4 regions of the Scandinavium manionii genome follow, and region 4 is predicted to be linked to each of the others. Evidence: predicted binding sites of a transcription regulator. Region 4 holds the regulator's gene; each other region holds the start of a gene.

Evidence for each region. The regulator PurR, encoded in region 4, represses purine synthesis genes. The targets are predictions, from matches to a motif close to CANGCAAACGTTTGCNTG.
Region 1: purM (phosphoribosylformylglycinamidine cyclo-ligase) is a predicted target of PurR. The motif match lies at 5,334-5,351, and genes of this name have one in related genera.
Region 2: pyrC (dihydroorotase) is a predicted target of PurR. The motif match lies at 2,237-2,254, and genes of this name have one in related genera.
Region 3: glyA (serine hydroxymethyltransferase) is a predicted target of PurR. The motif match lies at 1,901-1,918, and genes of this name have one in related genera.

The regions. Positions count from the first base shown of each region.
Region 1 covers NZ_JALIGC010000039.1:142,490-150,195, reverse strand. The annotation lists gene MUU51_RS15150 (DnaA inactivator Hda) at 1-532, opposite strand, end outside; gene uraA (uracil permease) at 631-1,917, opposite strand; gene upp (uracil phosphoribosyltransferase) at 2,012-2,638, opposite strand; gene MUU51_RS15135 (6-phospho-beta-glucosidase) at 2,832-4,262, opposite strand; gene bglK (beta-glucoside kinase BglK) at 4,276-5,151, opposite strand; gene purM (phosphoribosylformylglycinamidine cyclo-ligase) at 5,406-6,443, shown strand; gene purN (phosphoribosylglycinamide formyltransferase) at 6,443-7,084, shown strand; gene ppk1 (polyphosphate kinase 1) at 7,276-7,706, shown strand, end outside.
Region 2 covers NZ_JALIGC010000034.1:195,634-203,339, reverse strand. The annotation lists gene solA (N-methyl-L-tryptophan oxidase) at 1-155, opposite strand, end outside; gene bssS (biofilm formation regulator BssS) at 271-525, opposite strand; gene dinI (DNA damage-inducible protein I) at 817-1,062, opposite strand; gene pyrC (dihydroorotase) at 1,139-2,185, opposite strand; gene MUU51_RS05840 (lipoprotein) at 2,321-2,881, opposite strand; gene mdtH (multidrug efflux MFS transporter MdtH) at 2,988-4,199, opposite strand; gene rimJ (ribosomal protein S5-alanine N-acetyltransferase) at 4,423-5,007, shown strand; gene MUU51_RS05825 (YceH family protein) at 5,017-5,664, shown strand; gene MUU51_RS05820 (Gfo/Idh/MocA family protein) at 5,667-6,593, shown strand; gene murJ (murein biosynthesis integral membrane protein MurJ) at 6,710-7,706, shown strand, end outside.
Region 3 covers NZ_JALIGC010000039.1:39,654-47,359, reverse strand. The annotation lists gene MUU51_RS14735 (LysR substrate-binding domain-containing protein) at 1-364, shown strand, start outside; gene glyA (serine hydroxymethyltransferase) at 531-1,784, opposite strand; gene hmpA (NO-inducible flavohemoprotein) at 2,100-3,278, shown strand; gene cadC (lysine decarboxylation/transport transcriptional activator CadC) at 3,459-4,958, shown strand; gene cadB (cadaverine/lysine antiporter) at 5,336-6,661, shown strand; gene cadA (lysine decarboxylase CadA) at 6,743-7,706, shown strand, end outside.
Region 4 covers NZ_JALIGC010000032.1:80,591-88,296, reverse strand. The annotation lists gene MUU51_RS03525 (riboflavin synthase subunit alpha) at 1-230, shown strand, start outside; gene cfa (cyclopropane fatty acyl phospholipid synthase) at 260-1,408, opposite strand; gene punC (purine nucleoside transporter PunC) at 1,709-2,908, opposite strand; gene punR (DNA-binding transcriptional activator PunR) at 3,016-3,927, shown strand; gene purR (HTH-type transcriptional repressor PurR) at 3,946-4,971, opposite strand; gene cydH (cytochrome bd-I oxidase subunit CydH) at 5,264-5,353, shown strand; gene MUU51_RS03495 (MFS transporter) at 5,524-6,690, shown strand; gene sodB (superoxide dismutase [Fe]) at 6,725-7,306, opposite strand; gene MUU51_RS03485 (C40 family peptidase) at 7,427-7,706, opposite strand, start outside.

The DNA.
Region 1 (7,706 bases), on a different contig from region 4:
CGCGCAACTGTAACGCCTGAAGTTTGTCTTCATCGGACAGCGGTTGCAGCTTGTAGATTTGCCCCCAGTCGAGACGAGACGCGAGATCCGGCAGAGCAACATTCAGCTGGCGTGGTGGACGATCGCCGGTGATCAGCAGACGCGTTTTGCCCGATTCGAGAATGCGGTTGTACAGATTAAAAATCGCCATTTCCCACGGTTCATCCCCTGCCACACATTCGATATTATCGATGCACACCAGCGCCAGATGCTCCATGCCTTCCAGCACCTCCGGGACGAACCAGGTACGTTTATCCAGCGGAACATAGCCGACGGCGTCGCCACGCTGTGAAAGCTCGGCGCACGCTGCGTGCAGCAAATGACTGCGGCCAGCACCTTCGCGCGACCAGACGTAAATGTATCCGCTGTGATCCTGACGCAGCATGGTTTGCACTGCGGCAAGTAAAGAAGAGTTATCACCCGCCCAGAAACTCGCAAAGGTTTCGTCGTCGGGAAGATAGAGTGGCAAAGAGAGCTGAGCCGGAGCGTTCAGAGTGACCTCAACATGGAACTGCTAAAAACGCGGTGAGTGTAACACAAGATCCGCGAATGAGAGAACCGGGCGGGAAGTCCCACCCGGTTGATCGATCGTTACGCTGTTTTATCGCTATCCGCCGGATCAAGCACCACTTCTTCCGGGCGCAGAACGCTTATCAGTTTGAAGATAAGGCTCAGGGCCACACCCACGATAGTCGCCAGCGCCATGCCTTTCAGCTCTGCTGCACCGATGTGCACAGTCGCCCCGCTGACGCCGATGATCAGAATAACGGCGGTCAGGATCAGGTTTTGCGTCTTGTTGTAATCGACTTTTGATTCAATCAGAACGCGAATACCCGATGCGCCAATCACCCCGTACAGCAGCAGTGACACACCGCCGATAACCGGGACCGGAATGATTTGAATCGCCGCAGCCAGTTTACCGACGCAGGACAGCAGGATGGCGATAATCGCCGCGCCACCAATAACCCAGGTGCTGTACACACGGGTGATGGCCATAACGCCAATGTTTTCACCGTAAGTGGTATTTGGCGTGGAACCAAAGAAACCAGAAATGATGGTCGACAGGCCGTTGGCAAACATCGAACGATGCAGGCCCGGGTCGCGGATCAGATCTTTTTTGACGATGTTTGCGGTCACCACCAGGTGGCCGACGTGCTCAGCGATAACCACCAGGGCAGCAGGCAGAATAGTGAAGATAGCAAACCACTCAAAGCGCGGAGTGTAGAAGGTTGGCAACGCAAACCACGGAGCCTGTGCAATTGCGGAAGTGTCTACGATACCGACCGCAAACGACAGCGCGTAACCGGTCAGCACGCCAATCAGAATTGGGATGATCGCCAGGAAACCGCGGAACAGCACGGAGCTGAACACCGTTACGCCCAACGTTATCAGTGAAATCATGATGCTGGTGGTATTTGGCGCCGTACCCGCCGCTGGAAGCAGGCCAGCCATGTCAGCCGCCACATGCGCCAGTTCCAGGCCGATAACTGCGACAATCGCCCCCATCGCGGCCGGAGGGAACATCACGTCCAGCCATCCGGTGCCCGCTTTTTTGACGATGAACGACACCAGGCAGAACAGCACGCCGCACATAATGAAGCCGCCGAGCGCCACTTCATAGCCCAAAGGTAACAGCAGTAGCACCGGGGAAATAAACGCAAAGCTTGAACCGAGATAGGCCGGGATTTTGCCCTTGCAGATGAACAGATACATCAGCGTGCCGATACCGTTGAACAGCAGAACCGTTGCCGGGTTGATGTGAAACAGGAAAGGTACCAGCACCGTCGCGCCAAACATGGCGAACAGATGCTGCAAACTAAGCGGGATGGTCTGCAAAAGTGGCGGTCTTTCACTTACCCCGATAGCGCGGCGCGTCATAGGTTTATCCTCTGTCTGAGTGTTGTTGTTTGTATTGGTGTGTTTTAGTCAAAAAAAAGCCGACTCTCAAAGTCGGCTATTTTTAATGAATCTTTTATTTGGTACCAAAAATCTTGTCACCGGCATCGCCGAGGCCAGGAATAATGTATCCGTGCTCGTTAAGGCCCTGGTCAATGGACGCGGTGTAGAGTTCTACATCCGGGTGCGCTTTCTCCAGCGCTGCAATACCTTCCGGAGCCGCAACCAGAACCAGCACCTTAATGCTGGTGCAACCTGCGTTTTTCAGCAGGTCGATAGTGGCGATCATAGAGCCGCCGGTTGCCAGCATCGGGTCAACCACCAGCGCCATACGTTCGTCGATGTTTGACACCAGCTTCTGGAAGTACGGTACCGGCTCGAGGGTTTCTTCATTACGGTAGATGCCGACCACACTGATACGCGCACTCGGAACGTGCTCCAGTACGCCTTCCATCATGCCCAGGCCTGCACGCAGGATTGGCACAACGGTAATTTTCTTGCCTTTGATCTGCTCGACCTGCACCGGGCCGTTCCAGCCTTCAATGGTGACAGTTTCAGTTTCCAGGTCAGACGTTGCTTCATAAGTCAGCAAGCTGCCCACTTCTGAGGCGAGTTCACGGAAGCGTTTGGTGCTGATGTCATGCTCACGCATCAGGCCCAGCTTGTGTTTTACGAGCGGGTGTTTCACTTCCACAATCTTCATTCTCTTTCTCCTCTGAGGGGCAACCACAAAAAAATCGCCGGATTATACCGCTTTTTGCAGGCAGCGCCATACCCGTTCTCATTGACGGGGATCAAGCAAAGTGATTAACACATTGTTACTCATTATAAAGTAAGGATAAAAATAAACCCCGCCGAAGCGAGGTTTTATCTTTCAGTGAATCAATCGCGCAAAATTAGAGCGATTCGCCGTTGCTGCTGATAACCTTTTGATACCACGCAAAAGATTTTTTGCGGCTACGTTCCAGGGTGCCGTTGCCTTCATTATCTTTATCGACATAGATAAATCCGTAACGTTTTTTCATCTCACCGGTTCCGGCAGAGACGAGGTCGATACAGCCCCATGGGGTATAACCCATCAGGTCCACGCCGTCTTCCACCACTGCTTTTTTCATTTCGGCGATGTGGGCGGAGAGATAATCAATGCGGTACTGATCGTTTACGCTGCCGTCGTTTTCACGCACGTCGATGGCGCCGAAGCCGTTTTCCACAATGAACAGCGGAAGCTGATAGTGATCCCAGAACCAGTTCAGTGAATAACGCAGGCCAACCGGATCAATCTGCCAGCCCCAGTCCGATTTTTTCACGTACGGGTTGGAAACCAGGCTGGTGGTTTCATCGTAGTCGAGCTGCGGGTTGTCAGCCGTCGCCTTGGTGGCGAAAGACATGTAGTAGCTGAAGCCGATGTAATCGACACAGCCCTGTTTCAGCGCGGCGTTGTCTTCTGCGGTGATATCAAGCTCAAAACCACGACGCTCGAAGTAGTTCAGCAGATGCTGCGGATATTTGCCGCGCACATGCACATCGGTGAACCAGTAACGACGATGCATCGCGTTCATTGCCATCATCATGTCGTCCGGCGCGCAGGTCAGTGGGTAAATCGGGCACATCGCAATCATGCAACCGACTTGCAGCGATGGGTTAATCTCACGCGCCACTTTCACCGCCAGCGCACTGGCGACCAGCTCATAGTGCGCCGCCTGATACATAATCGGCTCGCGATCCTCACCCTCTTCGTACTTGATGCCGGAGTTGGTAAACGGCGCGAAATCTTCGTGGAAATTTGCCTGGTTGTTGATTTCGTTGAAGGTCATCCAGTACTTCACTTTGTGCTGATAGCGCTCGAACGCCACTTTCGCAAAGCGCACAAAGAAGTCGATGACTTTACGGTTACGCCAGCCGCCGTACTCTTTCACCAGGTGATACGGCATTTCGAAGTGCGACAGCGTAATCACCGGCTCGATGCCGTATTTCAGGCATTCGTCGAACAGGTCGTCGTAGAATTTCAGGCCCGCTTCGTTCGGCTCCAGCTCGTCACCTTTCGGGAACAGACGCGTCCAGGCAATCGAGGTGCGGAAACATTTGAAGCCCATTTCGGCAAACAGTTTGATGTCGTCTTTATAGCGGTGATAGAAATCGATCGCGTCATGGTTCGGGTAGTTTTTTCCAGGCAGCACGCCGTCGGTAATTTCACGCGCTACGCCGTGGGCCCCGGCGGTCATCACATCGGCAACGCTCGGGCCTTTTCCGCCCTCTTTCCAGCCGCCTTCCAGCTGATGCGCCGCAACAGCACCGCCCCACAGAAAATCGCTTTTAAATCCGGACATAACAACTCCCTCTTTAACATTCAGACTGCTGATTAAAATGGTAAACCGCGCCGAGTAAACCGGCGTCGTTGCCGTGGCTGACGGTATCAACGTATTCATCAATACCGAACCAGGCGAGATGCTGTTTCAGTTGTTGCAGGAAGCCCGGGCGTTCGGTGATACCGCCGCCGAGCAGAATAGTTTGCGGGTCGAACAGATTGACCAGGTTGTACAGGCCGCTGGCGATGCCGTTGAAAAAATCGTTCACCAGCCGCTGGCAAACCGCGTCTCCCGCATCGCAGGCGTCGAATATCTCTTCGCCACTGACCTCATCGAGCGGTTTTCCGATATGGTTCGCATAGCGGTTGCGCAGAACACGCAGCGTGCAGGTGGCATTCATGGTGTAGTGCGTCGGCTGCCGACTGCCGGGGCGGTCGGTAAACATGTAGCCAAATTCACCGCCGCGAAAACGCGCGCCGCGTACCAGCTGGTTATTGCAGAAAATCGCGCCGCCGATGCCGGTGCCAATCGTCAGCACCAGAAAGTCACTCATCTCTGCCGCTTTGCCCTGCCAGCGTTCGGCGAGCAGCACGCAGTTGGCGTCGTTTTCAATGGCGACCGGCAGACGGGTGCGTTCTTCGAGCCACGCTTTAATGCCGAACTGGTCGAATTTGCGAATAGCCCCGCCCATTTCAATGAAACCGGTGTGAGGATTGACGTAGCCAGGCGCGCTGATGGCGATGCCTTCACATTCCGGATGCGCCTCCAGCCAGCTGAGAATGCCTTGCAGAATAGCCTCACCGTCGCTGTCTTTGATGGTCACTTTCCCTTTCGCGACGATCGCCCCTTCGACGGTCACTACGCCCATTTTGAGCGCCGTGCCACCAATATCAAACGCGGCAATGTGCATGTGCTTTACTCCTCCTGACGGCAATTTCAGAAACCGGTTTCAGTGGAATATTGTGTGCTGTAGCAATAACCTGCAAGCATTAAAATGTACCCGGTTTCATTTTCGTGAACGGGTTCAAATTTGACTGAACGAATGCTGAAAGTGTGTAAAAAAACGTCAACAAAAGATATCCCGCGCCCAGGCTCGCAAACGTTTGCTTAGGCTGTTAGAATGGCGCCGATTTTATTTGCTAACGCCATTCGTGGAGACTTGCAGTGACCGACAAAACCTCTCTCAGCTATAAAGATGCCGGTGTTGATATTGACGCGGGTAATGCTCTGGTTGACCGAATCAAAGGTGTGGTGAAGAAAACCCGCCGCCCGGAAGTAATGGGTGGCCTGGGTGGATTTGGCGCACTGTGCGCACTGCCGCAAAAATATCGTGAGCCGGTGCTGGTTTCCGGTACGGATGGCGTTGGCACTAAGCTGCGCCTGGCAATGGATCTTAAGCGTCACGACACCATCGGCATCGATCTGGTGGCAATGTGCGTGAACGACCTGGTGGTACAGGGCGCTGAGCCGCTGTTCTTCCTTGATTACTACGCGACCGGCAAGCTGGACGTGGACGTTGCATCCAGCGTTATCACCGGCATCGCCGAAGGCTGCCTGCAGTCCGGCTGTGCGCTGGTGGGCGGGGAAACTGCTGAAATGCCGGGTATGTATCATGGCGAAGATTACGACGTGGCCGGTTTCTGCGTGGGCGTGGTTGAGAAATCCGAAATCATCGACGGCAGCAAAGTGGCCGATGGCGACGTGCTGGTGGCTCTCGGCTCCAGCGGTCCGCACTCCAACGGCTATTCGCTGGTGCGTAAAATCCTTGAAGTCAGCGACACCAATCCAGAAACCACGGAACTCGACGGCAAACCCCTGGCCGATCACCTGCTGGCACCCACCCGTATCTACGTGAAAAATATTCTGGAACTGATTGCCAGCGTCGACGTGCACGCCATCGCGCACCTCACCGGCGGCGGCTTCTGGGAGAACATTCCGCGCGTGCTGCCGGACAACACTCAGGCCGTGATCGACGAATCCTCGTGGCAATGGCCGTCCGTATTTAACTGGCTGCAAACCGCCGGTAACGTTAGCCAACATGAGATGTATCGCACCTTCAACTGTGGCGTGGGCATGTTGATTGCGCTGCCAGCCGCAGAAGCCGATAACGCTATCGCGCTGATGAATGAGAAAGGTGAAAACGCGTGGAAAATCGGCTATATCAAAGCATCCGATTCTGAACAGCGTGTGGTCATCGAGTAATGAAAAATATTGTGGTGCTGATTTCTGGTAACGGAAGCAATTTGCAGGCGATTATCGACGCCTGCAAGCAGAAGAAAATCAATGGCACCCTGCGGGCTGTTTTCAGCAATAAGGCCGACGCGTTCGGCCTTGAGCGCGCCCGTGAAGCAACGATCCCGGCGCATGCGCTGAGCGCCAGTCAGTTTCCCAACCGCGAAGCATTTGACCGCGAGCTGATTCAGGAAATTGACGCCTACGCCCCTGATGTTGTGGTGCTGGCAGGCTACATGCGCATTCTGAGTCCGGCGTTCGTGGCGCATTATCATGGGCGTCTGCTGAATATCCACCCTTCCCTGCTGCCGAAATACCCCGGCCTGAATACCCATCGTCAGGTGCTGGAAAACGGCGACGAAGAGCACGGCACCTCCGTGCACTTCGTGACGGACGAACTCGACGGCGGCCCGGTTATTTTACAGGCCAACGTGCCGGTGTTCGCCGGTGACACGGAAGATGACATTACCGCTCGCGTTCAGCACCAGGAGCACGCCATTTACCCGCTGGTGGTGAGCTGGTTTGTCGACGGACGTCTGGCAATGAAAGACAACAGCGCATGGCTGGACGGTGTTCAGCTCCCCGCGCAAGGCTACGCCTCCGAGGCGTAGTTGCAGGCCGCCTGTCCATCGCGACAGGCGCTTTTCCCCTCTCCCATACCGCTGAATAATAAAAAAACGTTATCGCAGGTTCACGACAAACAGATTATTGTCATACTTACCTGGCACAGTTGGACATCACTGGTCAAAGCTCGCCATAATGTGAGGGCTGTCCGCGTCAATCAACCGGAGTGTGAGTAGTAATGGGTCAGGATAAGCTTTATATCGAAAAAGAACTGAGCTGGTTATCCTTTAACGAGCGCGTTCTCCAGGAAGCAGCGGATAAAAGCAACCCGTTGATAGAACGCATGCGTTTTTTGGGGATCTACTCCAATAACCTTGATGAGTTCTATAAAGTGCGTTTTGCCGAACTCAAACGCCGCATTATCATCAGTGAAGAACAAGGCCTCACCGCCCATTCCCGCCATCTTCTGGGAAAAATTCAGGCCCGCGTGCTGAAAGCCGACCAGGAATTTGACAGTCTTTATAACGAGCTGTTGCTCGAAATGGCGCGCAATCAAATTTTCCTGATTAACGAGCGTCAGTTATCGGTCAATCAGCAAAGCTGGTTACGCCACTACTTCAAACATTACCTGCGCCAGCACATCACGCCGATTCTGATTAATCGCGAAAC
Region 2 (7,706 bases), on a different contig from region 4:
TGGCGAATCAGGCGTGTATCGCCGTGGTGGCTGCCTTCGTTATGCGGCGGCAGATGGGCATCGGTCATCAAGACCGACAGCCCTGCGCGGGAAGCGTAATAACCGGCGGCGGCACCGACAGAGCCACTGCCGATAATTATTAAGTCGTAGTTCATGCGTGTCTCATCTCTGTTCGTTATTAGCAGGGTAATTAATCTGATAATGCATGACAAGCCAGAAATAATTAAGGCACCCGATGGGTGCCTGTTACGTGAATTTTGGCATCAAGCGCTAATGCCTTCGATACTCGTTTTCCTGGAAATCGCCGGATTCAATTTTGGCGATGCCCGCTTCTAAAATAGAAATAAACTGGCGGGCTACATCGGTCGTTAACCATAGCGTTTGACCGATTTCTGCTTCGTTGTGACTCGATAGTGTGGGGTTCTGGTAGTGCAGGCGCAGCATCAGCGCGTCATAGCTGTCTACGGTGCTGATGTCCCATCCGACGAGGGGATGGGTCTGGATGACTTCATTATTCTTTTCCATCATAACCCCTTATTAACGTGTTTAAAGACAACGGTTCGAGGTTCAATGCGTGTTTTCTGAAGCATACTAATTATATCAACAACTATGAAAATATTCGAACTTTCGGGTTAAGAGCAACATTTTTTTCTGGGTCAATCGTTTTTTTGAACAATAAAGCGGCAATTAGTTCGTTATTTTCTAAAAGAAAAGTGATGCAATAAGAAAAAGGTTAAAAAAAGCACAAAATGAAATTAAAAAAGCCGGGGCGACCCGGCAAAAATTACATAATGATGGAGCGTTTTTTTAATCGAATCAGGCAGGGTTAAACCAGTCATCCGCGCTTTCCCAGGTTTCCTGGAGAATTTCGCTGATGCGGTCTTTGTCTTCTTTAGCGCCACCGAGAACGGAAAGATTATTGCCCGCGGCATAGCGCACGCTGACTTGTCCGTTCTGGTCGGGGAATTGATCGAGAATACGGCGGGAAAGCTCGCTGGTGAGCGCATCAATAGCGCCTGCGGGCAGGACAGTGGTTCTGGCGATAGTCACTTCAATACGCATAATGTGCCCCCTGTTGAATATACTGGATATTTATACAGTTAGTTTGCGAAACTTACAACAGGAGGCAATCATTTTTTTAGCGTTTAACGCTCCAGTTCACGGTTTCACCGGCAAGGAACGGGATCAGCGTGTCGTCGGTCAGGGCGATACTGTCGACAACCTGGCTCTCTTTGCGCTCCAGTTCGATGAAGCTCTCATTCACCGGCAGGCCATAGAAACGCGGGCCATTCAGTGAGCAGAAGCCCTCGAAGTGTTGTAAGGCATTCATTTCTTCGAACACCGTGGCATAGCTGCCGAGCGCCGTTGGGGCGTTGAAGCAGCCCGCACAGCCGCAGCTGGCTTCTTTGCGATGACGCGCATGCGGGGCAGAGTCGGTACCGAGGAAGGCGCGCTCAAAGCCGCTGGCAACCAGTTCACGCAGCGCCTGCTGGTGAATGTTGCGTTTGAGGATAGGCAGGCAGTACAGGTGAGGGCGCACGCCGCCAACCAGCATGTGGTTGCGGTTAAACATCAGATGCTGCGGGGTAATGGTGGCGGCCAGCAGTTCGTTGCCGTCGCGCACGTATTCAGCGGCATCTTTGGTGGTGATATGTTCAAACACCACTTTCAGGCCCGGCAGACGCTGGCGCATCGGCTCCATCACCGTTTCGATAAAACGTGCTTCACGGTCAAAAATGTCTATCTCAGCGTGGGTAACTTCGCCGTGGACCAGCAGCGGCATGCCGAGTTTTTGCATGCGCTCAAGCACCGGCATGATCGCATCAATGCTGGTGACGCCGTGGCTGGAGTTGGTGGTCGCGTTAGCTGGATACAGTTTGGCGGCGGTAAATACGCCTTCGTGGAATCCGCGTTCCAGCTCGTTTGGATCCAGAGTGTCGGTCAAATAGCAGGTCATCAGCGGGGTAAAGTCATGGCCCGCAGGAACGGCATCAAGAATGCGTTGGCGGTAGCTGATGGCGGCATCAACGGTGGTCACCGGTGGCACCAGGTTTGGCATCACAATCGCCCGGCCATACACTTCACTGGTGTAAGGCACGACGGTTTTCAGCATATCACCATCGCGCAGATGGATATGCCAGTCGTCGGGACGGCGGATTTTCAGTAGCTGGGATTGTGCTGTCATGGAAGGCTCCGGCTTGTTGAGAAGGGCTATTTTTGCCGGGCACTAAGATTAAACGTAAACGTTTTCCTTTGCACTCCTTTCCGTAAAAAAAACGGGCGCGATTTGCGCCCGTTTCGAGATCAGTCCCCGATTCGATTAGTCAGTCAGTGGAATGACAATCTCGCCCGGTTTCACTTCAATGCCTTTGGCGTATTTCTTCGCCAGCGCCTCGCCTTCGCTTGCGTCTTCACGCAGAACGTAGGCCGGCTGCTTGTTGAAGTAGCTCCGCAGTGACTGGTTCAGGTACGGCATCATGGTTTGCACCACCGACTGCATCTTCTCAGGCTCCACTTTTGCATCGACCACTTCCATTTCCTGCAGGAAGATAGCGCCTTTTTCTTTATTAAAGACCGGCAGCGCTTTCAGCTTCAGGTTAATCGTTGCTTTCTGATTACCAAACAGCGAGCTCATATCGAGGTTCGCGACGCCGGTCAGCGTGATTTTATTCGGTTCTTCGCGGCCAATGGCGCTGGAAAGGTTAGTCAGCACAATGTGTGCATCAGCCACACCCGGCAGGCCAATATCTTTCGAGAAATTGTTTCGCTTTTGCAGTGCCTGATTAATTTCTTGCTCACTCACGGTGTACTGCGTGAGCTGGTTACAGCCTACCAGCAGGACGCTCACAGTCAGTGCGGCGACCATCAACAACTTTTTCATGGGTTTCCTTAACATGTTGCTTTTGACTCATCCTGACACAAAGCAGCATGCCCTGTCAGCCTAATGCGTGCCAGCAGAATCCGCTGAATTGTTACTACAATTAACATCAGGCACCGGGTTCGACCATCCCGGTTGTCGCGCGTTTAGTACTGAACTGCCACCACAGCGCCAGAAAAGTCATGAAGCCAATCGCACCGAACATCACCCAAGGCAGCTCCGGCTGGTGGAGCGCTTTGCCCGCATCGAACAGCCAGCCGCCACCCGCATAACCGAGCGCGCCGCCGAACGCGAGCCCGAGACGGCTGAAGCCCATATAGCTGCCACGTGCGCGCGGATTGGCCAGCTGGGCGCTCAGGGTTTCGCGAGCCGGTTCGGCAATAATGGAGCCGATATAAAACACGCAAATCAGGGTGAACAGCTGCTGTAAATTGGCGGAAAGGCCAATCGGCAACATCGCCAGGGTCATAATAAGCAATCCGGCCATCAGACGGTGTTCGAGGCGGAAACGCTTTTCGCTCCAGCGCGCAATCGGGTAGAGCAGCGTCAGCGACAGCGCGGCTTCAATGGCATACATCCATTTCACCGCCGCAGGGGAACCGGCGATATCGTTGACCATGATCGGCAGCATCAGCATCACCTGTACCGCCAACATGTAATAGCCGGTCAGCGTCAGAACATATGTGACAAACCGCTTGTCACTTAGCACCCGCGACAGACCTTCCCGCACTGGCGTTTTCACCGTCGACAGTTTCCAGGCCGGAAGGTACCAGGCGTTAAACGCGGCACAGAGGATGAACAGCACCGCACCGACGCTGCATACCAGACGGAAATCGTATTGCAGCAGCCAGCTGCCAAGCAGCGCGCCAATTACCGCCCCGGCACTGTCCTGCATCATCAGCAGCGAGAAAAAGCGCCCGCGTTGATGCGGACGCACCAGTTTGACCACCAGCGCCGCTCGCGGTGGGTCGAACAACGTGCCGCCGAGGCCGGAAAGGATGCAGGAGAGCCACAGCATCCATGGTTCATGCGCGATGGCCATGGTGATGAATCCAGCGGCACGCATCAGCATACCGGTGACGATCATCGGTTTAGCGCCGAAGCGGTCGGCTATCGCGCCGCCAAAAATACCTAAACCTTGCTGAACGAGCTGACGCAGCCCAAGGGCAATGCCGACCATCAGCGCTGCCCAGCCCATCTGGTCGACAAAGCGAATGGAAATTAATGGGAAAACGACAAAAAAGCCGAGAACAACCAGCATGTTATCGACAAGCAGGAAATATTTTCCCAGGCTGCGAGCCTGTGAGATGCGCGATGACATTTCCCCTCCAGGGGAATGAAACGGTGAGAGGCTACCATTCTACCGTTTGAAGGCTGATTTTTAGGGGCTGCGGGCAACAATATTTTTTTATCAAAAGACTATTTTGATAGAGTTTATTTATCGAAAAGCGGAAGTGCCTCAGAAAAACGTATGTCGCTGTTTTCACAAGGTGGCGACAGGCAGGTATAGTGAAGGTAATGGCGGTTTGAAGGAGTGGGGGAAGATGTTTGGCTATCGCAGTAACGTGCCGAAAGTGCGCTTAACAACAGACCGTCTGGTGGTGCGTCTGGTCCATGACCGCGACGCCTGGCGGCTCGCCGATTATTACGCGGAAAATAAAACGTTCCTGAAACCCTGGGAACCGGTCCGGGATGACAGTCATTGCTATCCCTCTGGCTGGCAGGCGCGCTTGTCGATGATCAGCGAGTTTCACAAACAGGGATCCGCGTTTTACTTTGTGTTGCTTGACCCGGAAGAAAAAGAAATTGTCGGCGTGGCCAACTTCTCAAACGTGGTACGTGGCTCGTTTCATGCCTGTTATCTGGGGTATTCCATCGGTGAAAAATGGCAGGGGCAGGGGTTGATGTACGAAGCGCTGACCTCCGCCATTCGCTACATGCAGCGCACCCAGCATATACACCGCATTATGGCCAACTATATGCCGCACAATCAGCGCAGCGGCGCGCTTTTGGCCAAACTCGGATTTGAAAAAGAAGGATTCGCCAAAGACTATCTGCTGATTGACGGACAGTGGCGGGACCACGTTCTGACGGCGCTCACCACACGCGAGTGGACGGCGGGTCGATAAGGAGAAATCATGAAGTATCAATTAACGGCGCTTGAAGCGCGTGTGATTGGCTGCCTGCTGGAAAAGCAGGTCACCACGCCGGAGCAGTATCCGTTGTCGGTCAACGCCGTCACCCTGGCCTGTAATCAGAAAAGTAACCGCGAGCCGGTGATGACGCTCAGCGAAAACGAGGTGCAGGACTTACTCGATCAGCTGGTGAAACGCCATTATCTGCGCACCGTCAGCGGGTTTGGCAACCGGGTGACCAAATACGAACAGCGATTCTGCAATTCCGAATTTGGCGATTTGAAGCTCAGTACCGCGGAAGTGGCGCTGGTGACCACGCTGCTGCTGCGCGGCGCGCAGACGCCGGGCGAACTGCGCAGTCGCGGCCAGCGGATGCATGAATTTGCGGACATGGCCGAAGTCGAAAACGCGCTGGAAAATCTGAGCAATCGTGAAGACGGGCCGTTTGTAGCGCGTTTACCGCGCGAACCGGGCAAGCGCGAACAGCGGTTTATGCATCTGTTTAGCGGTGATGTTGAAAACGCCGCTGTCAGCGTAGAGGCTGAAACGCCGGAGACACACAGCCTGGTGGCGCGCGTCGACGCGCTGGAGAACGAAGTTGAAGAACTTAAGCAGCGCCTCGATTCCTTACTGGCACATCTGGGAGATTAAGCGTGACCGCGAAACTTCGAATTGGCGTGGTGGGCCTCGGTGGCATCGCGCAAAAAGCGTGGCTGCCGGTGCTGAGCGCCGCAACAGACTGGACGCTGCAGGCGGCCTGGTCGCCGGGGCGTGAAAAAGCGCAGCGCGTGTGTGAAACCTACCGCATTCCGCTGGCGGATTCGCTGGCGCATCTGGCGTCCCAGTGCGATGCGGTGTTCGTGCATAGCTCAACCGCCACGCATTATACGGTGGTCAGCGAACTACTGAACGCCGGCGTTCACGTCTGCGTTGATAAACCGCTGGCGGAAAAACTTAGCGATGCGATGCGCCTGATTGAACTGGCCGAGAAGAAAAAGCTCACGCTGATGGTCGGCTTCAACCGACGATTTGCGCCGTTGTATCAGGAGTTGAAAACCAATCTGGCCGATGGCGCATCGCTGCGGATGGACAAACACCGGAGCAACAGCGTCGGGCCAAACGATCTGCGATTCACCCTGCTGGATGATTATCTGCACGTGGTGGATACCGCGTTATGGCTGGCAGGCGGAAATCCGCAGCTGAGCGGCGGTTTACTGCAAACCACCGACCAGGGCGAAATGCTGTACGCCGAGCACCATTTCAGCCTGCCGCAGATGCAAATTACCACCAGTATGCATCGCCGCGCGGGCAGCCAGCGTGAGTGGGTCCAGGCGGTGACCGACGGCGGGCTTATCGACATTACCGATATGCGCGACTGGCGGGAAGAGCGGGGCGCTGGCGTGATTGTACGTCCGGCATCCGGCTGGCAAACCACCCTCGAACAGCGTGGTTTTGCGGGCTGCGCGCGTCACTTTATCGAATGCGTGCAAAATCAGACGGTTCCGCAAACCGCCGGTGAGCAGGCAATTGCCGCCCAGTGCATCGTCGAAAAGCTGTGGCAGGAAGCAATAAGTGAGTAAGAGGCTGTAACAACTGCCAGTAGTAATTACCGCTAATCCAGGTAGACTATCGCCACTTTCCAACGCCTGTTTCGCTTACAGGCGTTTTTGATCCGGGGTTGTGGAATAACACGTTAATGAACCTATTAAAATCGCTGGCGGCCGTCAGCTCAATGACCATGTTTTCTCGCGTGCTGGGCTTTGCGCGCGATGCCATAGTGGCAAGGGTTTTTGGGGCGGGAGTCGCGACGGATGCCTTTTTTGTGGCGTTCAAACTGCCAAACCTGCTGCGCCGCATTTTTGCAGAAGGCGCGTTTTCACAGGCGTTTGTGCCGATTCTGGCGGAATACAAAAGTAAGCAGGGAGAAGATGCAACCCGCGTTTTCGTCTCGTATGTCTCCGGGTTATTAACTCTCGCGCTGGCGGTGGTGACCGTCGTCGGGATGCTCGCCGCCCCGTGGGTTATCACCCTGACCGCGCCCGGTTTTGCCAATACGCCGGATAAGTTCGCCTTAACCAGCCAGCTGCTGCGTATTACCTTCCCGTATATTCTGCTTATCTCGCTGGCATCGCTGGTGGGGGCTATTCTGAATACCTGGAACCGCTTCTCGGTTCCGGCCTTTGCGCCGACGTTACTGAACGTCAGCATGATCGGTTTTGCGCTGTTTGCCGCACCGTATTTCAATCCACCTGTGCTGGCGCTGGCATGGGCGGTCACCGTTGGTGGCGTACTGCAGTTGTTCTATCAGCTGCCGCACCTGAAAAAAATCGGCATGTTAGTGCTGCCGCGCATTAACCTGAAAGATACCGGCTCGATGCGGGTGGTGAAGCAAATGGGGCCGGCGATCCTCGGGGTTTCCGTCAGCCAGATTTCACTGATCATCAATACCATTTTCGCCTCGTTCCTGGCTTCAGGATCGGTATCGTGGATGTACTACGCTGACCGTCTGATGGAGTTCCCGTCCGGCGTGCTGGGCGTGGCGCTCGGCACGATCCTGCTGCCGTCGCTCTCCAAAAGTTTTGCCAGCGGCAACCACCAGGAATACAACCGCCTGATGGATTGGGGCCTGCGCCTCTGTTTCCTGCTGGCGGTCCCGAGTGCGGTAGCGCTGGGCATTCTGGCCAAACCGCTCA
Region 3 (7,706 bases), on a different contig from region 4:
CGACTATGTCCCGGCGGAGAAGATACGGGAAGAGAATATATCCATGTTTAACGTCGCGGATGGACTGCAAAACCTCATCGACAAACAGTATCGTCTTGATCTCAGCATCAGAAGAAAAGCGTTCTCTCTGCGAAGCAATTCCATTTTTACCATTGCGGCCATGACAGCGGCGACAGACTCACTGGCGATTATTCCGTTAACTTTATACCTGCAGATGAAAGAAGGCTTCTCATTAAAGGTTATCAATACCGACATCATCCTGCCCAAAATAACGCTATATATGATCGTGAAGAAAGCGACACTGGAAAATCCGGTTATTGAAAATATTATTAAAAAAATGATGATACATCTCAACGGACAGTGACGTAGCAGATCGGCAACGTTCTATTCGTAGGCGCGCTTCTCCTGGAAGCCGCCGTCCTGTTCCTTTTCGCTTTCACGAGGTTATTGCCGGCGACACCTTACGACTTAACGGCACAGCTAAAAAAGCAAAAGGCCGCATCAGCGGCCTTTGTGTTTACTGCAATAAATTAGGCGTAAACCGGGAAGCGTGCGCAGATATCCAGTACTTTACCTTTGATGCGTTCGATGGCGGCTTCATCATTGATGTTGTCCAGCACGTCACACATCCAGCCAGCCAGCTCTTTCGCTTCGGCTTCTTTGAAACCGCGACGGGTGATGGCCGGAGAACCAATACGAATACCGGAAGTCACAAACGGACTCTTCGGATCGTTTGGTACGCTGTTTTTGTTCACGGTAATATTGGCGCGACCCAGAGCGGCATCGGCTTCTTTACCGGTCAGGTTTTTGTCTACCAAATCCAGCAGGAACAGGTGGTTCTCAGTACCGCCAGAGACCACTTTGTAGCCGCGGTTCAGGAACACTTCCACCATCGCTTTCGCGTTTTTCGCCACTTGCTGCTGGTAAACTTTGAACTCTGGCTCCATCGCTTCTTTCAGCGCGACGGCTTTCGCGGCAATCACGTGCATCAGTGGGCCGCCCTGCGCGCTTGGGAATACGGCAGAGTTCAGTTTTTTGTACAGCTCTTCGTCACCACCTTTCGCCAGGATCAGGCCGCCGCGCGGACCCGCCAGGGTTTTGTGGGTGGTGGTGGTGACCACGTGTGCATGTGGAACCGGGTTCGGGTAAACGTCTGCGGCAATCAGACCAGCAACGTGCGCCATATCAACGAACAGGTATGCGCCGATGCTGTCAGCGATTTCACGCATTTTAGCCCAGTCAACCACGCCGGAATAAGCAGAGAAGCCGCCGATGATCATTTTCGGTTTATGGGTCTGCGCCTGCTTTGCCATGTCTTCGTAGTCAATTTTACCGGACTCATCAATACCGTAAGGAATGATGTTGTACAGCTTACCGGAGAAATTCACCGGGGAACCGTGAGTCAGGTGACCCCCTTGCGCTAGGTTCATACCGAGCACGGTATCGCCCGGTTGCAGCAGCGCGGTGTAAACCGCGAAGTTCGCCTGGGAACCGGAGTGCGGCTGCACGTTGGCGTAATCTGCGCCAAACAGCTCTTTGGCACGATCGATAGCCAACTGCTCAACGATATCAACATATTCACAGCCGCCGTAATAGCGTTTGCCCGGGTAACCTTCAGCGTACTTGTTGGTTAACTGAGAACCCTGCGCCTGCATGACGCGCGGGCTGGTGTAGTTTTCGGAGGCGATCAGTTCGATGTGCTCTTCCTGACGTACTTTTTCCTGCTCCATAGCCTGCCACAGTTCGGCATCATAATCGGCAATGTTCATTTCACGCTTTAACATCCGCATCTCCTGACTCAGCTAACAGTAGTTTTACCGCTAAAAAAGGGGGCCCTTTTGGGCAACGGCCAACAGTATAACTGATAAGTTCTTCGATAACAGGTCTTGACAAATGATTTTACGCAAACGATTACCTTGCCGCCGCGCAAGGGTTTGAGCGATAAAGGCTCACTTGATTTAAGCGGATTTCTTTTCAGGTTTGTGATGCACATTTTTCATCTTTCAAAGAACCATTTACATCATAGGGTCATTCTTATAAGATGCATTTAAAATGCACCATTAAGAAACATGACGAAGAAACCGCAAAAGGACATAGCCATGCTTGACGCACAAACCATCGCGACGGTGAAAGCCACCATTCCCCTGCTGGTCGAAACTGGCCCTAAACTCACCGCTCATTTTTACGATCGCATGTTTGCTCATAACCCAGAGTTGAAAGAGATCTTCAACATGAGCAACCAGCGCAACGGCGATCAGCGTGAAGCGCTTTTCAACGCCATTGCCGCCTACGCCAGCAATATTGAAAACCTGGCAGCCCTGCTGCCCGCGGTCGAAAAAATTGCCCAGAAGCACACCAGTTTCCAGATCCAACCCGAGCAATACGCCATCGTTGGCGGCCATTTGCTGGCGACGCTCGACGAGATGTTCAGCCCGGGCCAGGAAGTGCTGGACGCCTGGGGCAAAGCCTACGGCGTGCTGGCCGACGTGTTCATTAAACGCGAAGGGGAAATCTATCAGCAGAGCGCCGCAAAAATCGGCGGCTGGGAAGGCACGCGCGCATTCCAGATAGTTAGTAGAACGCCGCAAAGCGCCCTGATCACTGCGTTTGAGTTTGCCCCGCAGGACGGCGGCGACGTGGCGGATTATCAGCCGGGTCAATATCTCGGCGTGTGGCTGAAGCCGGAAGGTTTTGCGCATCAGGAAATCCGTCAGTATTCACTCACCCGCAGCCCGAACGCCAAAAACTATCGCATTGCGGTGAAGCGCGAAAACGGCGGCCAGGTGTCCGAATGGTTGCATGACCAGGCCCGCGTGGGCGATACCGTTTATCTTGCCGCACCTGCCGGTGACTTCTTTATGTCGGTTGACGCCTCCGCACCGGTGACACTGATTTCCGCTGGTGTCGGCCAGACGCCAATGCTGGCGATGCTCGACACCCTGGCAAACCGCGCGCATCCGGCTCAGGTGAACTGGTTCCACGCGGCTGAAAACGGCACGGTTCACGCGTTCGCCCAAGAAGTCGAAGCCCTGGGCGCAACGCTGCCGCGCTTCGCCTCCCACGTCTGGTACAACAAGCCTGAAAGCCATGACGTGTATGACAGCGCCGGGCTGATGGATTTGCGCCAGCATGAAGGCCTGTTCAGCGATCCGGCGACCCAGTTCTATCTTTGCGGCCCAGTCGGGTTCATGCAGTTTGCCGCGCAGCAGCTCGTGGCGCTGGGCGTGGAGCAGGGCAATATCCATTACGAATGCTTCGGCCCACATAAGGTACTGTAACGTCTTCTTCTCTCTCGCGGGCCACGCTGTTTCTCTGGCCCGCAAACGCTGCTTCTATACGCAAAACCATACGAAAAACCTTTCATATCACCACCGTGAAGCACGGGTGGGTCAAAAAAGGGGTAATCTGATCGTGTTAGAATGCCCGTCTTCCCGTTGTCTTTTTTGGGCCCCTTTTTTATGCAACAACCTGTTGTACTCATTGGCGAATGGCTGGTTACGCCTGCCGTAAATCAGATAAGCCGTCAGGGACGTCAACTTACACTAGAACCTCGCCTCATTGACCTTCTGGTTTACTTTGCCCATCACCCCGATGAAGTCCTGAGCAGAGATGAACTTATCGACCACGTCTGGACGCGCAATGTCGTGACCAACCACGTCGTGACCCAGAGCATTTCTGAATTGCGTAAGTCGCTGAAAGACGGTGATGAGAGCAGCCCGGAATACATTGTGACGGTGCCGAAGCGCGGCTATAAGCTGGCGGCCACCGTTATCTGGTGCACGGAAGAAGGTGCAGAATTAACGCCAGTCCCGCCTCCTGCGGCGATAATAATCCCAGGCACAGAACCTGACCGTGCACGAACAACCCCGCCAGAAAAACGCCGCAGCATTACGACCTGGTGGGTCTGGGGACTGTTCTTGCTGGCGTTGTTCAGCTGTGTGGCGCTGGTCGCAATGTCGACAATAAACTCCCATCCGCCAGTCACCAAAACGCGCCTGTTGCTCAACCCGCGCGATATCGATATCCGTTTGGCGGACGGCAACTCCTGTAATAATGCGGCCTCGCAGCGAACGTACGCGGTGGGGCTTGGCAGCCTGATTACCACGTCGTTAAATACTTTCTCGACCTATATGGTGCATGACAAAACCAACTACAACGTCAACGAGCCGAGCAGTTCGGGTAAAACGCTGACCATTGAGTTTGTGAATCAGCGCCATTACCGCGCTCAGCAGTGCTTTATGTCAGTGCAGCTGGTTGATAACGCCGACGGCTCCATGATGCTCGATAAGCGTTACTTCGTCACCAGCGCTAACCCGCTGTCGATTCAGAACGACCTGATGAGCAGCCTGTCGGAGGCGCTGACGCAGCCGTGGCCAGAGCGGATGCAGGCCATGCTTCACATGTACCAGCCGCCGCAGAGCACATCGCTGACTCACTTTTATCAGGCGCATCAGCTATTAATGAAAGGCGATATTGATTCACTCAGCAAAGCCAGCGCGGTTCTCGACGACGTGATTTCCGATTCGCCGGGCTTTACCTATGCGCTGGCGGAAAAAGCCATTGTCGATGTCTTACGTCATTCTCAGCAGCCGATGAATGAAACACAGCTGGCGGAGCTCAATGCGGAAATAACCCGTGTCAGCAATAATCCTGAGATTAAAAATACCGCGGCATTCTATCAAATAAAGACCATCGATATGCTTGGACAAGGAAAAGTTGATGATGCATTCACGGCGATTAATTCAGGCATTGACCTTGAAATGTCGTGGATGAATTACGTGTTGCTCGGCAAGGTCTACGAAATGAAAGGTAAAAACCGTCTCGCGGCAGACGCGTATATTACCGCATTCAATTTGCGACCAGGCGAGAACACACTTTACTGGATTGAAAATAGCGTATTCCAGACTTCCGTTACCCGCGTCGTCCCCTATCTCGACAACTTCCTCGCTGCAGAATAAGTCAGAAATATGAATAACCTCATCGCGTGGAATAAAACACGCGTGATGAGGTTAATTATATGTATCTCATGAACACCTGAATTGTTATCTCTTTCGAGACAAAAACCCGCGCAAAGCAACATTGATTTAACCCGCAAAACCAAAAACAACACACTGAAAAACAACGATATTTACCTTTTCATGATATCAACATGTCATCCTGATGTGTTAACGCAGAAAAGTCAGGATGTCATTTGTCTGACGTTTGCGATTACTTCACTTTATCTTTAGGACTTCTCTGCTGGAGATCTTTAATCTTGAACTCAGTCGGTCGGGTCATAACCATAACTTGCAATATGTCCCGGGCCTCCAAAATAAACACCAGGAGAATACAAACCATGAGTTCTGCCAAAAAGATCGGGCTCTTCGCCTGTACCGGTGTAGTCGCCGGGAATATGATGGGGAGCGGCATTGCCTTATTACCCGCGAACCTCGCCAGCATCGGTGGCATTGCCATCTGGGGCTGGGTTATTTCTATTATTGGTGCAATGTCTCTGGCTTATGTTTACGCCCGACTGGCAACCAAAAACCCACAAGAAGGTGGCCCGATTGCCTACGCGGGTGAATTATCCCCGGCGTTCGGCTTCCAGACCGGTGTCCTTTATTACCACGCGAACTGGATTGGTAACCTGGCAATCGGCATTACCGCCGTTTCTTATCTTTCGACCTTCTTCCCGGTCTTAAATGATCCCGTACCGGCCGGTCTGGCCTGTATTGCTATTGTCTGGATTTTCACCTTCGTGAATATGCTCGGTGGTACCTGGGTGAGTCGCCTGACCACCATTGGTCTGGTGCTGGTGCTTATTCCGGTCGTGGTGACAGCGGTTATCGGCTGGCACTGGTTTGATATGGCGACTTATCAGGCTAACTGGAACACCTCGGCCACCACGGATTATCACGCGGTAATCAAAAGTATCTTGCTGTGCCTGTGGGCGTTCGTCGGCGTTGAATCTGCCGCTGTCAGCACCGGTATGGTCAAAAACCCGAAACGCACCGTACCGCTGGCAACCATGCTGGGTACAGCAATCGCGGGTGTGATTTATATTCTGGCGACTCAGGTCATTACCGGTATGTACCCTGCGGCTGAAATGGCAGCATCGGGAGCGCCGTTCGCTATCAGCGCCTCCACCATTATGGGCAGCTGGGCTGCGCCGATGGTCTCCGCCTTTACCGCGTTCGCCTGCCTGACCTCTCTGGGTTCGTGGATGATGCTGGTCGGCCAGGCCGGTAAACGTGCCGCTGATGATGGCAACTTCCCGAAAGTGTATGCCGAAGTTGATGCCAACGGCATCCCTAAAAAAGGTCTGCTGCTGGCCGCGGTGAAAATGACCGCCCTGATGATCCTGATTACGGTGATGAACTCCAGTGGCGGTAAAGCCTCTGACCTGTTCGGCGAGTTAACCGGTATCGCGGTTCTGCTGACCATGCTGCCTTACTTTTACTCCTGCGTTGACCTGATTCGTTTTGAAGGCGTCAACATCCGCAACCTGGTGAGCCTGATTTGTGCCGTGCTCGGCTGTGCGTTCTGCTTCATTGCCCTGATGGGCGCCAGCTCCTTCGAGCTGTCCGGCACCTTTATCGTGAGCCTCATCATCCTGATGTTCTACGGCCGCAAAATGAACCAGCGTGAACACAGCGACGACAACACCGCCAGCGCTCACTAAGCCCTAACCCATTTCTCACGGCTCCTCTCTTCACCTGTCACCTCGTGACGGGAGGGGCCTTCTACGCCTGGAGATACGACTATGAACGTTATCGCAATCATGAATCACATGGGTGTCTACTTCAAAGAAGAGCCTATTCGTGAACTGCACCGCGCCCTTGAGCACCTGGATTTCCGCATCGTTTACCCTAACGATCGCGAAGATTTACTGAAGCTGATTGAGAACAATGCCCGCCTGTGCGGCGTGATTTTCGACTGGGATAAATACAATCTCGAACTGTGTGAAGAAATTAGCAAGCTGAACGAGTACATGCCGCTGTACGCCTTTGCCAATACCTACTCAACTCTCGATGTGAGCCTGAATGACCTGCGGATGCAGGTGCGCTTCTTCGAATATGCGCTGGGTGCAGCGGAAGATATCGCGGCGAAAATCCAGCAGAATACCGACGAGTACATCGACACAATCCTGCCGCCGCTGACCAAATCGCTGTTCAAATATGTGCGTGAAGGCAAATACACCTTCTGTACGCCAGGCCACATGGGCGGTACCGCCTTCCAGAAAAGCCCGGTCGGCAGCCTGTTTTATGATTTCTTTGGCCCGAACACCATGAAATCTGACGTGTCGATTTCCGTGTCTGAACTGGGATCTCTGCTCGACCACAGCGGCCCGCACAAAGAAGCGGAAGAGTACATCGCCCGCGTCTTCAACGCTGAACGCAGCTATATGGTGACCAACGGCACATCCACGGCGAACAAAATCGTCGGTATGTATTCCGCTCCGGCGGGCAGCACCGTGCTTATCGACCGTAACTGCCATAAGTCGCTCACCCATCTGATGATGATGAGCAACATCACGCCGATTTATTTCCGTCCGACCCGTAACGCCTACGGCATCCTCGGCGGCATTCCGCAGAGCGAATTCCAGCGCGCGACCATTGCGAAACGCGTAAAAGAAACACCGAACGCCAGCTGGCCGGTACACGCGGTGATCACCAACTCGACGTATGATGGTCTGCTGTATAACACCGACTTCATCAAGAAAACCC
Region 4 (7,706 bases):
GTTTTATCGGCATTGACGGAATTAGCCTGACGGTCGGAGAAGTCACGCCGACGCGATTCTGCGTGCATCTGATCCCAGAAACGCTGGAACGCACGACGCTCGGTAAGAAGAAGCTCGGTGAGAAGGTAAACATTGAGATTGATCCGCAGACTCAGGCGGTGGTGGATACGGTAGAACGTGTTATGGCAGCAAAAGAAGCGGCAACCAAAACAATCAGCGCAGATGAGTAAAAACAAACCCCGGCTTGCCGGGGTTTGTTTTATCGGGCGACGCGTAAACCGCCTTCTGCCCCGCGGGTGAATACTACCTGCCAGAGCTGAATGTCACGGGCGCGGAAAGCACCGGCACAGGCGTTCAGATAATAAGAGAACATCCTTTTGAAACGCTCTGAATAGTTGTCAGCAATTTCCGGCCAGCTATGCAGAAAACGCGTATGCCATGCCATCAGCGTGGTGTCGTAATCGGCACCGAAGTTGTGCCAGTCTTCCATCACAAAGTGCGGTTCACTGGCGTTGGCAATCTGACGTACGGACGGTAGGCAGCCATTCGGGAAGATGTATTTATTTATCCACGGATCGACATTATTATCCGTTTTCTTCGACCCGATGGTGTGCAGCAAAAACAGGCCGTCAGGCGTCAGGTTACGATCTACCACGTTGAAATAGGTGGCGTAGTTTTTCGGCCCAACGTGTTCGAACATCCCGACAGAAACGATACGGTCGAACTGATCCTGCAAATCTCGATAATCCTGCAACAGGATTTGCACGTCCAGCCCTTCACAGCGCGCCTGGGCCATCTTCTGCTGTTCAGCTGAAATGGTCACGCCGACGACGCTCACGCCGTAGTTTTTCGCCATAAAATGCGCCAGCCCACCCCAACCACAGCCGATGTCGAGAACTCGCATGCCGGGCTGTAAATGCAGCTTCTGACAAATGAGGTCCAGTTTCGCCTGTTGTGCCTGTTCCAGCGTTTGGGCATCTTTCCAGTACGCGCAGGAATACTGCATAAACGGGTCAAGCATCCGACTGAATAAATCGTTGCCCAAATCGTAATGTTCTTTGCCCACTATCCAGGCGCGTTTTTTACTTTGAAGATTGAGCAGACGGGCGCCTGCGACACGCAGCGTGTCTTTCAGATGGTGGGGGAGTTGGCTTTCCAGACCGGCACGAAGCACATTATGAAAAAACACATCGAGCCGTTCACATTCCCACCAGCCGTCCATATAGCTTTCGCCTAATCCCAGCGACCCTTCCTGCAGCACGCGTTTAAAGAACAGGGGATTATTGACCCGGATATCTGAGGGAGCAGAACCATTAACCCTGACGCCGGCACGACTCAGTAATTCGTTAACAATGCGGTACCAGTCATCATCAGGCAAATTTACTTCTTCTATACACGATGAACTCATAGCTTCTCCATCACGCGGCTTGTGATCAGAACCTTAAAACAGCGTAGACGTTTTTTTGGTTGTGTGAGAACTCTCACGGTATATCCGTGAGTCTGCTATCCGACGTAGAACAGAGGAAGGGAGATAACCCTTGCCGAAAGGCCTTCCGTGGTTAATCGGGGGAGATCCGTTCCCCCGTTAATCGCTAATATTTATCGTATTTATGTGTTACCGAAATCAGTATAGGCCGCAAAAATGAGTGATTCAATAAAAAATTCTTAGCAAACTAATGACTGAGTTATTACATAGTCGCTAACGATACTATGCGTGTGATTCTTCAGTTGAACCTGCGTTTTCATCACGTTGTGCAACAAACTGCATCCGGTAACCCCAGCCTGCCAGAACCACGGTGGCCAGCATCACGCTGGTGGTGGTCAGGAGCGGAGTGGAAATCAGGGTGGAAACCACCAGGCTTGCCAGGAAACACAAACCCAACTGCAGCGTGTTTTGCATCGCTGCTGCCCGACCCGTGGCGTGTGGGAATGGGCGCAGTGCCTGAGCCACAACGATTGGGTATATCGCGCCGTTGGCCATTGCCATCAGACAGAAAGGGATCAGCAGGGTGGTTAGTGAACTGCCTGCGGTCAGACCGACAGCAAAGGTGCCCGCTACGCTCACGGCAAAGGCCAGCAGCAGCCATGGCAGCATCTGTTGACCTTCCCATTTTTGCAGGGCGGCACGACAGCCGTAGCCCCCGATAAGGAAAGCGATGGTCTGCGGCACATAGCTCAGGCCAATCACCGTCGGGCCGTAACCCATGGCGCTCAGAATAAACGGCGAGCCGGTCAGCCACGCGAAGAAGCTGGCGGAGCAGGCGGCGTAAATCAGTACGTTGCCGCGATAATCTTTCGAGCGCAAAAGCGTCAGGAAGGTCAGGGGCTGCTCTTCCTTATGCACGATGCGCACCGGTTTTTGCAGACGCAGCGCAGGCAGCATCAGCAGCAGCGTAATGCCAAACAGAGTGGCAAAAATTGCCTGCCATTCGAAATGATGCAGGATCCAGCTGCCGAGCAGCGGTGCCAGAGCCGGGGATAGTCCAACCAGCGGCATGATAGTCGCGAAGATACGATTGGTGCGCTGAGCCGGATAATAATCGGTGACCATCGCCTGCCAGGTAACGGTAGCGGCGCAAACGCCGACCGCCTGCACAAAGCGCAGCACCAGCAGCAGGGTAGCATCACGGACCCACAGCATCCCCAGACAGCCAACGGCGAATATCGCCAGGCCGGTCAGCAGAATAGGTTTACGACCGTAACGGTCAGACAGCGGGCCCCACATCAGCTGAGCGAGGGCAAAACCGGCCAGGAACAGGCTAAGGCTGGCGCTGACGGCGGCGGCAGGGGTTTGTAAATCGGTTTGAATGGCGGAAAATGCGGGCAGATACATATCGGTTGCCAGAAAACCGAGTACGCTCAGGCCAGCCAGCCAGCACAAAAATCCTTTCCCAGGTTGTTTATTCATTTTCTTTCTCGTTGCAGGTGTCGATGGCAGCAGAGTGTAGGGAGTGCAACTTCGCTTGTGAAACGCTAATATTTGTCTGGTGAGTTCAAATTTTTTGCAGGCAACCTATGTGGTCAGAATATTCTCTTGAAGTCGTGGACGCTGTAGCGCGTAACGGGAGCTTCAGCGCAGCCGCGCAGGAGTTGCACCGTGTGCCTTCTGCGATCAGCTATACCGTACGTCAGCTAGAGGAATGGTTGGCGGTTCCGCTGTTTGAACGACGCCATCGAGACGTGGAATTAACCCCCGCAGGTGCCTGGTTTTTGAAAGAGGGGCGCTCTGTTATCAAAAAAATGCAGATCACCCGTCAGCAGTGTCAGCAAATCGCCAACGGCTGGCGCGGCAATTTGGCCATCGCGGTGGACAATATTGTGCGTCCGGAACGCACCCGGCAGATGATTGTCGATTTCTATCGCCACTTTAAGGATGTCGAACTGTGCGTATTCCAGGAAGTGTTCAACGGCGTGTGGGATGCGTTATCCGACGGGCGCGTGGAGCTGGCTATTGGGGCCACCCAGGCGATCCCGGTCGGTGGACGTTACGCGTTTCGCGATATGGGGATGCTGAGCTGGAACTGCGTGGTGTCGAGTCAACATCCGCTGGCGCAGATGCCCGGCCCGCTCAGCGATGATGTGTTGCGCAACTGGTCGGCGCTGGTGCAGGAAGATACCTCGCGATCGTTGCCGAAACGCATCACCTGGCTGCTGGATAATCAAAAACGGATTGTGGTGCCGGACTGGGAATCTTCCGCGACCTGTCTTTCAGCCGGGCTGTGTGCTGGAATGGTGCCCACGCATTTTGCCCGTCCGTATATCGACAGCGGTGAATGGGTGGTGCTGGAGCTGGAAAATCCGTTCCCGGATGCGGCATGCTGCCTGACCTGGCAACAAAATGACATGTCACCGGCGCTGAGCTGGCTGCTGGAGTATTTGGGGGACAGTGAAACGTTGAATAAAGAGTGGTTACAGGAGCCGGAATAACCGGCTCCTGAGAGATCATTAACGGCGGTAGTCGCGGAACGGACCGTCGGCAACCGAGCGGCGCTCGATCAGGCGCGGGTGCACTTCAATAGACTGCGACTCTTCACGCTTATTGACAATACGATCCAGCAGCATATCGAAGGCCGCTTCACCCAGCGAATCCTTCGGCTGATGGATAGTGGTCAGGGCAGGGGTAAAGAAGCGCGCATTGCGCACGTTATCGTAGCCAATGACTGAAATATCCTGTGGAACGCGCAGGCCCATTTCGTCTGCGGCGCACAAGGCACCCATCGCCATAATGTCACCGCCGCAGAACACGGCGGTCGGGCGTGGCTGTTGCGCAAGAATTTTCTGCATGGCGCGATAGCCAGATTCAGGCTCGAAATCACCCTGCACAATCCAGTTTTCAGGCACGTTGATTTGCGCTTCTTCCATGGCTTTCATGAAACCTGCCAGACGTCCGGCGCCAGTGTTACGCTCCATCGGGCCAGGAATGACGCCGATTTCGCGATGACCGCGTTCGACCAGATAGCGTCCGGCAATATAGCCACCCTGGAAAGCGTTATCATTTACCGAGTCGGTAAAATCAGCTTTAGATTCGCCCCAATCCATCACCACCATCGGGATGTGACGGTACTCTTCCAGCATCTCGAGCACCGACTGCGGGTATTCAGAACACATCACCAGCAGGCCATCGACGCGCTTTTGCGCCATCATTGAAAGATAGGCGCGCTGTTTTTCCAGGTTGTTCCAGGCGTTACCCAGGATCAGGGTATAGCCTTTCTCGAAGCAGTTTTTCTCAACGGCTTCAATGATTTCAGCAAAATAGGCGGCTTCGCTGCTGGTTGCCAGCAGGCCGATTGTTTTGGTGTGATTCACCTTCAGGCTACGCGCTACGGCGCTAGGAGAGTAGTGCAGCTCTTTAATGGCCGCCCACACCGCGTTGCGGGTCTCTTCCGCCACGAAACGCGTTTTGTTAATTACATGTGACACTGTTGTAGTGGAAACGTTTGCGCGCTTCGCTACATCTTTAATAGTTGCCATTCGTTCTCACTCCAGACCCTTTCCTTACGCCTGTTTACCAACACGAAAACGTTTGCCTTTACACACCCTTAACACAATTCAATTGAATTGCAGTACGCCGGGATACAGACAGGACGACAGGAGGGGGTCAATGGCTGGTACGCTTTTAAATTAGCGTGGAATTTTGTCTGATTCTGAGGCAAAGGGAAAGAGAAAAATCGCTATGAGCTTAAAACCAGGAAGATTTTTGCGTACAGTTGTGCAAAAATGAGCAAGCTCACTTTTGTTGTGGGGATTAAAAGGAGAAAAATTGATGAGTACCGACCTTAAGCTCTCTCTGATGACGACCGTGATTGCGCTGGCCGTGATTGTTGCCGCCGGTCTGACCGCCGTCCTGCATTGATTTATACGGAGGGAGAGTTCTCTTCCTCCGCCTCATCTTCCTGCCGATTGTTACCAGATTTGCAAAAAACTTTTGCCATTTTGTTTACTTCTGTTTTTTTGTGATTGATGTCATGCTTTTGACTTCTGCTGTTGCACCATCCCAGACGGATGGCTTACCGGAGTCGTTACATGAAAATCAATTTTCCCCTGCTGGCGTTGGCAATCGGGGCGTTTGCCATCGGGACCACGGAATTCTCGCCAATGGGCTTGCTGCCCGTTATCGCTAAAGGCGTCGATGTCTCTATCCCTGCCGCCGGGATGCTGATCAGCGCCTATGCCATTGGTGTGATGGTTGGTGCGCCGTTGATGACGTTGCTGCTTTCACATCGCGCGCGCCGTAATGCGCTCATTTTCCTGATGGCCATTTTCACGCTCGGCAACGTACTGTCGGCTATCGCGCCGGATTACACCACGCTGCTGCTGTCGCGCATTATCACCAGTCTTAATCACGGGGCCTTCTTCGGCCTCGGCTCGGTGGTGGCTGCCAGCGTAGTGCCTAAGCACAAGCAGGCCAGCGCGGTGGCGACCATGTTTATGGGGCTGACGATCGCTAATATCGGCGGCGTTCCGGCGGCGACCTGGCTCGGTGAAACCATCGGCTGGCGGATGTCGTTCCTCGCGACGGCCGGACTTGGCCTGGTAGCGATGGTTAGCCTGTGGTTCTCCTTGCCGAAGGGCAGCAGCGGTGAACGCCCTGACGTGAAAAAGGAACTGTCGGTTCTGGTGCGTCCGCAGGTGCTGACGGCGTTGTTGACGACCGTGCTCGGAGCCGGGGCGATGTTCACGCTCTACACCTATATTTCGCCGGTGCTGCACACCATTACCCATGCGACACCGCTGTTCGTCACCGCCATGCTGGTGCTGATTGGTATCGGTTTCTCTCTGGGTAACTATCTGGGCGGCAAGTTTGCTGACCGCTCCGTGACCGCCACGCTGAAAGGCTTCCTGACACTGCTGATCGTTATCATGGCGTCTATCCCGTGGCTTGCGCAAAACGAAATCGGCGCGGCGGTGAGCATGGTTATCTGGGGTGCGGCGACCTTCGCGGTGGTCCCTCCGCTGCAAATGCGCGTGATGCGTGTGGCACATGAAGCGCCGGGCCTGTCATCATCGGTCAATATCGGGGCGTTTAATCTGGGCAATGCGCTGGGCGCGGCCGCGGGCGGGGCGGTTATCTCAGGAGGCCTGGGGTACAGCTTTGTGCCAGTGATGGGGGCGATAATTGCCGGTGTTGCGTTGCTGGTGGTGCTGATGACTGGGCGTCGTCAGTCAGAAGAAGTCTTTACCAGTCATTGATAACATGCCCGGCGGGAAACCACCGGGCCAGAAATTATGCCGACAGGTTCTTCGCGACAAATTCCCAATTTACCAGCGCCCAGAAATGCTCGAGATAGTTCGGGCGGGCGTTACGGTAGTCAATGTAGTAGGCATGTTCCCATACATCTACGGTCAGCAGCGGTTTGGCGTCAGTCGTTAACGGGGTACCCGCGTTAGACGTAGAAACGATAGCCAGTTTGCCGTCTGCATTTTTCACAAGCCAGGTCCAGCCAGCGCCGAAGTTTTTAACAGCGGCATCGGTGAACTGCGCTTTAAAGTCAGCAAAGCTGCCGAAGCTCGCGTTGATAGCGGCTGCGACGTCACCGGTTGGCTCGCCACCGGCGTTTGGTGCCAGGCAGTTCCAGTAAAACGTGTGGTTCCACACCTGTGCAGCATTGTTGAAAACGCCCGCTTCGGAAGTGCGAACGATCTCTTCAAGCGTTTTGCCCTCAAACGCAGTGCCTTTGATCAGATTGTTCAGGTTGGTGATATACGTTTGGTGATGTTTGCCGTAGTGGTATTCCAGCGTTTCTACGGAGATGTGTGGCGCCAGGGCGTCTTTTGCATACGGTAATGCAGGTAATTCGAATGACATTGCTTATTCTCCCTATTATTTTATGACTCAATAACCATGCATTGAGTATGGATAGGGTAGCAAATTAAAAGATGTGGCTAAAGAAGAACTTACCCTGTCGATAGATCGACAGGGCAGGGATCAGCGAATTGTTTTAGGCGTCATCACGCGCCGTGCGCCAACGTAGTGATTCGCCCAGTAATCTTCGCTCAGAGAGGTAATCTGGATATCGCGGCCGGTGCGCGGGGACTGAATAAATTTACCATTGCCAACGTAAACGCCTACGTGATCGGCAGTGCCACGACCGCGGGTACGGAAGAACACCAGATCGCCGCTTTGCAGCTCACCCCGGTTAACAGACCGCGCATCACGCAGGTGATACATTTCATTCGCGGTGCGAGGAATACGGAATTTCACCAGA